DNA from 3 places in the Pseudomonas sp. LB3P58 genome. Region 1 is predicted to be linked to each of the others. Evidence: predicted binding sites of a transcription regulator. Region 1 holds the regulator's gene; each other region holds the start of a gene.
The links. The regulator sigma-54, encoded in region 1, starts transcription at its own class of promoters, with help from an activator protein. The targets are predictions, from matches to a motif close to ANTGGCATNNANNTTGCTNT.

Region 1 (3,210 bases):
CGACATGGTGATCCAGCCGAAGAAGAAAACCGACGAGCAAAAGGCCCAGTAATGGCAACTCTGAAAGCTCAGCATCTGGCCAAGAGCTACAAGAGCCGCCAGGTCGTGCGTGACGTCAGCCTGTCGATCGACAGCGGTCAGATCGTCGGCCTGCTGGGTCCCAACGGCGCCGGCAAGACCACCTGCTTTTACATGATTGTCGGTCTGGTACAGGCCGATCAGGGCCGCGTACTGATTGACGACATGGATGTCAGCCACCAGCCTATGCACGGTCGTGCGAAGGCCGGCATCGGCTATCTTCCGCAAGAAGCATCGATCTTCCGCAAACTCTCGGTAGCCGACAACATCATGGCGATCCTCGAGACCCGCAAGGAACTCGACAAGGCCGGTCGTCGCAAAGAGCTGGAAAGCCTGCTGCAGGAATTCCACATCAGCCACATCCGCGACAACCTCGGGATGAGCCTGTCCGGTGGTGAACGCCGCCGCGTGGAAATCGCCCGGGCACTGGCTACCAACCCGAAATTCATCCTGCTCGACGAACCGTTCGCCGGCGTGGACCCGATTTCGGTGGGCGATATCAAACAGATCATCTATCACCTCAAGGCCAAGGGCATTGGCGTGCTGATCACTGACCACAACGTCCGTGAAACCCTGGATATCTGCGAAACCGCCTACATCGTCAACGATGGCCAGCTGATCGCCGAAGGTGACTCTGCCACCATCCTGGCCAACGACCTGGTCAAGGAAGTGTATCTGGGCCATGAGTTCCGCCTGTAAGCACTGAGGTGTCTGGCTGGTTGCTCGGGCGCTTGTCTCGATAAAAAATCAACATTTTTTTATTGTTACAGCGCTCTAGGCAAACGCTGCAGTTTCGGGCATATAATTTGCTTATGTTTGGCGCTCCGGCGCCCTGTAGTGGATGGCGCATGTGCGCCGGCGAATAAGGTGTTAAGCCCCTGCCATGAAACCATCGCTAGTCTTGAGAATGGGCCAGCAGCTGACGATGACACCGCAGCTGCAACAGGCCATCCGCCTGCTCCAATTGTCGACCCTGGACCTGCAACAGGAAATCCAGGAGGCCCTGGAGTCCAATCCGATGCTCGAACGCCAGGAAGAAGGCGACGACTTCGATAACGCCGACCCCTTGGCCGACAAAGCCGAACAGCAACCCAACGTCGACATTCAGGAACCCTCCTATCAGGAAACCGCCCCGACGGTTGATAACCTCGAGGAAGGCGACTGGAACGAGCGCATCCCCAACGAACTGCCCGTCGATACCGCGTGGGAAGACGTCTACCAGACCAGCGCCAGCAGCCTGCCGAGCAACGATGATGACGAGTGGGATTTCACCACCCGTACATCGGCCGGCGAAAGCCTGCAAAGCCACCTGCTGTGGCAACTGAATCTGGCACCGATGTCCGACACTGATCGCCTGATCGCCGTGACCCTGATCGACTGCATCAACAATCAGGGCTACCTGGACGAAACCCTCGAGGAGATTCTCGAAGCCTTCGACCCGGAACTGGACATCGAACTGGACGAAATCGAAGCCGTCCTGCACCGCATCCAGCAATTCGAACCCGCTGGCATCGGCGCCCGCAACCTGGGCGAATGCCTGCTGCTGCAATTGCGTCAGTTGCCCGCCAAGACGCCTTGGCTGGTCGAGGCCAAACGCCTGGTCACCGATTACATCGACCTGCTCGGCAGCCGCGATTACAGCCAGCTGATGCGTCGCATGAAGCTCAAGGAAGACGAACTGCGCCAAGTGATTGAACTGGTGCAGAGCCTCAACCCGCGCCCAGGCTCGCAGATCGAGTCCAGCGAAGCCGAATACGTCGTTCCCGACGTGATCGTACGCAAGGACAACGAGCGCTGGCTGGTCGAGCTGAACCAGGAATCCGTGCCACGACTGCGGGTCAACGCTCAATACGCCGGTTTCGTGCGCCGCGCCGACACCAGCGCCGACAACACCTTCATGCGCAATCAGTTGCAAGAGGCCCGCTGGTTCATCAAGAGCCTGCAAAGCCGCAACGAAACCCTGATGAAAGTAGCCACTCAGATCGTCGAGCATCAGCGCGGTTTTCTTGAATACGGCGACGAAGCCATGAAACCGCTGGTCCTGCATGACATCGCCGAAGCGGTGGGCATGCACGAGTCGACGATTTCACGGGTGACCACGCAGAAATTCATGCATACCCCACGGGGCATATATGAACTGAAATACTTTTTCTCCAGCCACGTCAGCACCTCCGAGGGCGGTGAATGCTCGTCCACGGCGATCCGCGCGATCATCAAAAAACTGGTTGCCGCGGAAAATCAGAAAAAGCCGTTGAGTGACAGCAAGATCGCTGGTTTACTGGAGGCACAAGGCATTCAGGTGGCTCGCCGCACCGTCGCCAAGTACCGCGAATCCCTCGGGATCGCGCCTTCGAGCGAACGTAAGCGGTTGATGTAGAGCCACGCCACAGCGTTCCAGTGGCAGGCATTTCTGCCTGCCGCTTTATGCACTGGCAACGAAGGAGAAGCTGTATGCAAGTCAACATCAGTGGACACCAACTGGAAGTGACCGAACCTCTTCGCACCTACATCGGCGAAAAACTCGAACGATTAGAGAGGCATTTCGACAAAATCACCAACGTGCAAGTCACGATGACGGTCGAAAAGCTCAAGCAGAAAATCGAAGCCACGCTGCATATTCCCGGCAATGAAGTGGTCGCAAACGCGGAGCATACCGATATGTACGCGGCGATCGACGCACTGACCGACAAGCTGGATAAACAACTCAAAAAGCATAAGGAAAAGACCCAAAGCCTCCTCCAGGGCGCGACCGGTCGTTAACACTCCCAACCCATGATCCGACTTGAAAGCATCCTGACCCCCGGCCGTTCCCTCGTGAACGTGCCGGGCGGCAGTAAAAAGAAAGCCCTCGAGCAAATTGCCAACCTTATCCACAAAGAAGTGCCGGATCTGGAGATGCAAGATGTCTTCGAGGCTCTGATTGCCCGTGAAAAACTCGGCTCAACCGGTTTTGGCAACGGCATCGCCATTCCCCACTGCCGCCTGAAGGGCTGCACCTCGCCCATCAGCGCCCTGATGCACCTTGATGCACCCATTGATTTCGACGCCATCGACGGTGCCCCGGTTGACCTGCTGTTCGTTCTGCTGGTCCCGGAAGCCGCTACCGATGCGCACCTGGAGTTACTGCGCCAG
Region 2 (3,210 bases), 4.2 Mb from region 1:
GTAGTCAACCGGATCAAAGCAGCAGACATCAGCTAGGGGCCTTTTGCCCCTAACGGTTAATACGATTTAAGAGGCGGCATCTTTGTCTACGGGTAATTTGGATTTCGAACAGTTCCGGGTCTTCCTGGAAAAAGCCTGTGGCATTTTGCTCGGTGAAAACAAGCAGTACCTGGTCTCGAGCCGTCTCAACAAACTGATGGAACAGCAAGGCATCAAGTCCCTGGGTGAGCTGGTCCAGCGCATCCAGACCCAGCCGCGCAGCGGTTTGCGCGAGATGGTGGTGGATGCCATGACCACCAACGAAACCCTGTGGTTTCGTGACACCTATCCGTTTGAAGTCTTGAAGAACAGGGTGCTGCCGGCAGCGATCAAGGCCGCCCCTGGCCAGCGTCTGCGGATCTGGTCGGCGGCCTGTTCGTCGGGTCAGGAACCGTATTCGCTGTCGATGTCGATCGATGAGTTCGAGCGCGTAAACATGGGCCAGTTGAAGATGGGCGTGCAGATCGTTGCCACCGACCTGTCCGGTACCATGCTGACCAACTGCAAGACCGGCGAGTACGACAGCCTGGCCATCGGCCGTGGCCTGTCGCCCGAGCGCCTTCAACGTTACTTCGACCCGAAGGGGCCGGGGCGCTGGGCAATCAAGGCACCGATCAAGAGCCGGGTGGAGTTTCGCTCGTTCAACCTGTTGGACAGCTACGCAGCCCTGGGCAAGTTCGACATCGTGTTCTGCCGCAACGTGCTGATCTACTTCTCCGCCGAGGTGAAGAAGGACATCCTGTTGCGCATTCACAGCACGTTGAAGCCAGGCGGTTATCTGTTTCTTGGTGCTTCCGAGGCGCTGAACGGTTTGCCGGATCATTACCAGATGGTCCAGTGCAGCCCGGGGATCATTTACCAGGCGAAGTGATTCGTTGGCGTCATCAAAAAAGCGGGAGTCCTCAGGGGCTCCCGTTTTTTTTGCCTGATGATTTCCCCCAAACACCCCAATTCCCTGTGGGAGCGAGCTTGCTCGCGATGGCGTCGGATCAGTCGACATCTTCATTGCCTGATCCACCGCTATCGCGAGCAAGCTCGCTCCCACAGGGGCAGGTGGTGCTCTCCCGGCCGGGATAAGCGGCAGAAAAGCGGCAGGCGGCGGAAATCGGTTGCCGCTTTTCTGGCATTGCCACATTGCCACTGCCCGCAAAGCCCCTGTTTACGGGCTTTTTTCAATTGGCACGACGCTTGCTATGTCCCTGTTACGAAAAATCAGGTCACCCGAAGGTTTCCGACATGAGCATCAGCTTCGATAAAGCGCTCGGTATCCACGAACAAGCCCTGGGCTTCCGCGCTCAGCGTGCCGAAGTCCTGGCCAACAACATCGCCAATGCCGACACCCCGAACTACAAGGCTCGGGATCTGGACTTCTCGAAAGTGCTCGCCGAGCAGAACGAGAAGACCAAGAGCGGCACTTTCGCCTTGAACATGACCAACAGCCGTCATATCGAAGCCGAAGGCCTGGGTAATGGCGACGAGTCGCTGCTGTATCGCACGCCGATGCAACCGTCGATCGACCAGAACACCGTGGACGCCCAGCTGGAACAGTCGAACTACGCGGAAAACGCGGTCGGCTTCCAGGCCAGCTTCACCCTGCTCAACAGCAAATTCAAAGGGCTGATGTCAGCCCTTCGTGGAGAGTAAGTCATGTCTCTATCCAGTGTTTTCAACATTGCCGGTAGCGGCATGAGTGCCCAGACCACTCGCTTGAACACCGTCGCCTCGAACATCGCCAACGCCGAAACCGTCTCGTCGAGCATCGACCAGACCTACCGTGCACGGCACCCGGTATTCGCCACCATGTTCCAGGGTGGCCAGAGCGGTGGCAGCGACTCGCTGTTCCAGAACCAGGACGCGGCCGGTCAAGGCGTGCAAGTGCTGGGCGTGGTCGAGGACCAGAGCAACCTTGAGGCGCGCTACGAGCCGAACCATCCGGCGGCTGACGCCAAGGGCTACGTCTACTACCCGAACGTCAACGTGGTGGAAGAAATGGCTGACATGATTTCCGCGAGCCGTTCGTTCCAGACCAACGCCGAAATGATGAACACCGCCAAAACCATGATGCAGAAGGTCCTGACCCTCGGTCAGTGATAAGGGGCGACTCAGATGAGTGTTACCGATACCACCAGTGGCATTAGCCTCAAGGACATCCTGGCCAACTCCTCGATCAAGACCAGCACCACGACGGATGGCCTGACGTCGGCGACGAACAGCGCCACCGGCAAAAAGGCCCTGGGCAAGGACGCGTTCCTGCAGTTGCTGGTAACGCAACTGAAAAACCAGAACCCGCTGGAACCGCAGGACAACGGCGCGTTCGTCGCCCAGTTGGCCCAGTTCAGTAGCCTGGAAGGCATCACCACGCTTAACGACACCGTCAGTGGCCTGGCGAGCAATTACAACTCGTCCCAGGCATTGCAGGCGTCGTCGCTGGTCGGACGTTCGGTTATTGCACCGACCGACAAGGCGGTGGTCGATACCTCCAAGAGTTTCAGCGGCACCATTGCCGTACCGGCGTCGGTGGACCCGGTCAAGGTCAAGATCACCGATACCGATGGCAAGGTTGTCCGCACGATCGACCTGGCCAGCCAGAAAACCGGTACTTCCAGTTTCATCTGGGACGGCAAAAACGACGCCGGCGAAGTGGCCACGGCGGGTACCTATACCTTCGGCGCTACGGCGACCTACGACGGCAAGGCGACCTCGCTGGTGACGTACCTGCCGGCCACCGTCAACAGCGTGACCATCAGCCAGACCGGCGGTGAGTTGATGCTCAACCTGGCCGGGGCGGGCAGCATCGCCCTGTCCAAAGTACAAACTATTGGTATGTAGAGCCGACTAACACGGCACAAAGGAGTGGAATATGTCTTTCAATATCGGCCTTAGCGGTCTCTATGCGGCCAACAAACAACTGGACGTGACCGGCAACAACATCGCCAACGTCGCGACCACCGGTTTCAAATCGTCCCGTGCGGAATTCGAAGACGTTTACTCGGCCACCAAGCTGGGTACCGGCAGCAAAACCATCGGTAACGGCGTGCGCCTGTCCAACGTTTCCCAGCAGTTCACCCAGGGCGACGTCAGCAACACCGGCAACGTGCTGGACATGGGTATCAATGGTTCCGGTTTCTTCGTGCTGAGCGAGAACGGTTCGATGTCCTACACCCGTGCCGG
Region 3 (3,210 bases), 5.5 Mb from region 1:
GCATTCTAGCGCGCTCTGGGAAAAAACAAAGGCCCTAATATTCCTTCTATCATGTAAGCCATTGGCCGCAGAAAAACGCCCGTCGTAAACGCCACTAAACGTGTACGAAAAAACCTTTCAGCAGTTCCTTCACTGACAAACTCCAGACAAAAAAATGCCCGGCAAGCCGGGCAAGTTTTTTTGTGCGCGTACTTACAAGTTGTAGCCGCGTTCGTTGTGAAGTGCCAGATCGATGCCGACGGCCTCTTCTTCTTCAGTGATACGCAGACCCATGACAGCGTCCAGCACCTTGAGGATGATGAAGGTGACGATCGCGGTGTAGATCACCGTGAAGCCCACGCCTTTGCACTGAATCCAGACTTGTGCGGCGATGTCGGTGACGGTGCCGAAGCCACCCAGCGACGGTGCAGCGAAGACACCGGTCAGGATCGCGCCGAGGATACCGCCGATACCGTGCACGCCGAAGGCGTCCAGGGAGTCGTCATAGCCGAGTTTGCGTTTCAGGGTGGTGGCGCAGAAGAAGCACACCACGCCGGCTGCCAGACCGATGGCCAGAGCGCCCATCGGGCCCACGGTGCCAGCGGCTGGCGTGATTGCAACCAGACCGGCCACAACACCCGAAGCGATACCCAGGGCACTTGGTTTGCCGTGAGTGATCCACTCGGCGAACATCCAGCCCAATGCAGCGGCAGCGGTTGCGATCTGGGTCACCAGCATCGCCATACCGGCCGTGCCGTTGGCCGCAGCGGCGGAACCGGCGTTGAAGCCGAACCAACCTACCCACAGCATCGCGGCGCCCATCAGGGTGTAACCGAGGTTGTGCGGCGCCATCGGGGTGGTCGGGAAACCTTTGCGCTTGCCCAGTACCAGGCACGCAATCAGACCGGCCACACCGGCGTTGATGTGCACCACGGTGCCGCCGGCGAAGTCCAGCACGCCCCAGTCCCACAACAGGCCGCCGTTACCGGACCAGACCATGTGCGCGATGGGTGCATAAACCAGGGTGAACCAGACGCCCATGAAGATCAGCATGGCGGAGAACTTCATCCGCTCGGCGAAGGCACCGACGATCAGCGCAGGGGTGATGATGGCGAAGGTCATCTGGAAGGTGACGAACACCGCTTCAGGGAACAGCGCCGCAGGGCCGGTCAGGCTCGCTGGCGTAACACCGGCGAGGAACGCCTTGCCCATGCCACCGAAGAACGAGTTGAAGTTGATGACGCCCTGTTCCATCCCGGTGGTGTCGAACGCGATGCTGTAGCCATAAATGACCCACAGGATGCTGATCAGACCGGTAATGGCAAAGCACTGCATCATCACGGAAAGAATGTTTTTGGAGCGAACCATGCCGCCGTAGAACAGCGCGAGACCGGGAATGGTCATGAACAGCACGAGGGCTGTCGAGGTCATCATCCAGGCAGTGTCGCCGGAATTGAGGACTGGGGCCGCCACTTCGTCTGCCGCCATAGCCAGGCTGGGCATTACGAGGGACAACAGGGCTCCTAGCCCTGCGAATTTACGCAGAGTCATATTGTTTTCTCCTGGGGCGTTGGGTTTGTGGCGGCTTAGATTGCGTCGGTATCGGTTTCGCCGGTACGGATGCGAATCGCCTGTTCCAGATTGACCACGAAGATCTTGCCGTCCCCGATCTTGCCGGTGTTGGCAGCCTTGGTTATCGCCTCGATAACCCGGTCAAGATCCTTGTCGTCAATGGCGACATCGATCTTCACCTTTGGCAGGAAATCGACCACGTATTCCGCGCCGCGATACAGCTCGGTGTGACCCTTCTGCCGACCGAAGCCTTTGACTTCAGTAACGGTAATGCCCTGCACGCCGATCTCGGACAGCGACTCGCGTACGTCGTCCAGTTTGAACGGCTTGATGATGGCAGTGACTAGCTTCATGAAAACTCTCTCCCGAATTGGTGGACTTGCCCCAGGAAAACAAACCCGACTCAAGTCTAAGCGCAGTGCCTGGCTTTGTAACGCATCGTCGGCCTTACCTGCCCGTCCGACGCCTGCTAACCACTCCGCACGAAACACTTCCCCCGTTCCGCTTGGCGCACTGCATTCGTCACAGCGACTGCATCAGTGCATGGGTCACTACCGACTAAGCAGAAAGCTTGCCATCTCGCCAAAACCCACTGATTTCAAGCCTTTGGCCGCTGCTGCAAGCTGCTTCGCGCAAATGGCCCGACGGATACGCACAACAACAGTGCGCGGCCGCCCGTCACCATGCGCGAAAAGCGTGCACCCCTGACCGCGAGATTGACTATAGACACTGCGTGATACACTGCCCGCCATTGTTGACAGGACATTTCCCATGCTCGCGCCCAAAGACTTCCTCGATGCCCTGAGCGGCACCGCCTCCCGCCTCTTCAGCGGCGATACCCCACTGCCGAAAAGCGAAATCGAAAGCCAGTTCAAGGCTCTGTTGCAGAGCGGCTTCAGCAAGCTGGACCTGGTGAGCCGGGAAGAGTTTGATAGTCAGATGGTCGTGCTGGCACGGACGCGGGCACGGCTGGAAAGTCTTGAGGCGAAGGTTGCGGAGCTTGAAGCGAAGCTAAATCCACCGGTCGAGTAACACCACAGATCCCACGGTGAAACCCAATCCACTGTGGGAGCGAGCCTGCTCGCGATAAGGTCGGAACGACCTTCAGATTCAACTGTAGGAGCTGCCGAAGGCTGCGATCTTTTGATCTTTTAGCGCTCAAAAATCCCGGCAACGTCCTACAAAGATCACCACCACCGTCCGATAGCGCCGTGACGCCCAGGTTCCTAAGCTCACCCTCTGCTGAATGTTCAGCACTGGGTTTGGCGACCCGGATAGCATCTAAACGCATCGCGACCACGTTCGAACCAGGGAATTATCCCCATCTCGAATTATGGTGGCTATGCGTGGGAGACCTTCGGGTCTGCCGGTTTCCGGATGCACCGGTTCGCCAACCCGCGCATAGCTGCCACCCTTTTCGTTTGGCGACGATCAGAGGCAGTTTCCTTCATTCGCATCCGGGAGCTGCACCATGGAAGAAAACTATCTAATCCCTCACGTCTTCATCCGCCACAAACTCCACCTTCACGCGCTTTTGATCGAAAACCAGCCTTGGTTCAGCGCCCGAGACTTAGGCCGTCTGCTTCGTCTTTTCCTCGACGAACGCGCCGTCCGCAAACTCGATCCCGATCAACACCAAACATTACGAATGCTCATCCA

Region 2: flgB (flagellar basal body rod protein FlgB) is a predicted target of sigma-54. The motif match lies at 1,215-1,234, and genes of this name have one in related genera.
Region 3: glnK (P-II family nitrogen regulator) is a predicted target of sigma-54. The motif match lies at 2,111-2,130, and genes of this name have one in related genera.

Annotation. Positions count from the first base shown of each region.
Region 1 is NZ_JBUBVE010000001.1:302,335-305,544, reverse strand. It holds gene lptA (lipopolysaccharide transport periplasmic protein LptA) at 1-52, shown strand, start outside; gene lptB (LPS export ABC transporter ATP-binding protein) at 52-777, shown strand; gene ACYZTZ_RS01330 (RNA polymerase factor sigma-54) at 962-2,455, shown strand; gene hpf (ribosome hibernation-promoting factor, HPF/YfiA family) at 2,530-2,838, shown strand; gene ptsN (PTS IIA-like nitrogen regulatory protein PtsN) at 2,851-3,210, shown strand, end outside.
Region 2 is NZ_JBUBVE010000001.1:4,482,946-4,486,155, reverse strand. It holds gene ACYZTZ_RS20830 (chemotaxis protein CheV) at 1-36, shown strand, start outside; gene cheR (protein-glutamate O-methyltransferase CheR) at 83-910, shown strand; gene flgB (flagellar basal body rod protein FlgB) at 1,276-1,683, shown strand; gene flgC (flagellar basal body rod protein FlgC) at 1,687-2,130, shown strand; gene flgD (flagellar hook assembly protein FlgD) at 2,146-2,868, shown strand; gene flgE (flagellar hook protein FlgE) at 2,900-3,210, shown strand, end outside.
Region 3 is NZ_JBUBVE010000001.1:5,798,049-5,801,258, forward strand. It holds gene ACYZTZ_RS27100 (ammonium transporter) at 193-1,530, opposite strand; gene glnK (P-II family nitrogen regulator) at 1,566-1,904, opposite strand; gene ACYZTZ_RS27110 (accessory factor UbiK family protein) at 2,323-2,583, shown strand; gene ACYZTZ_RS27115 (BRO-N domain-containing protein) at 3,023-3,210, shown strand, end outside.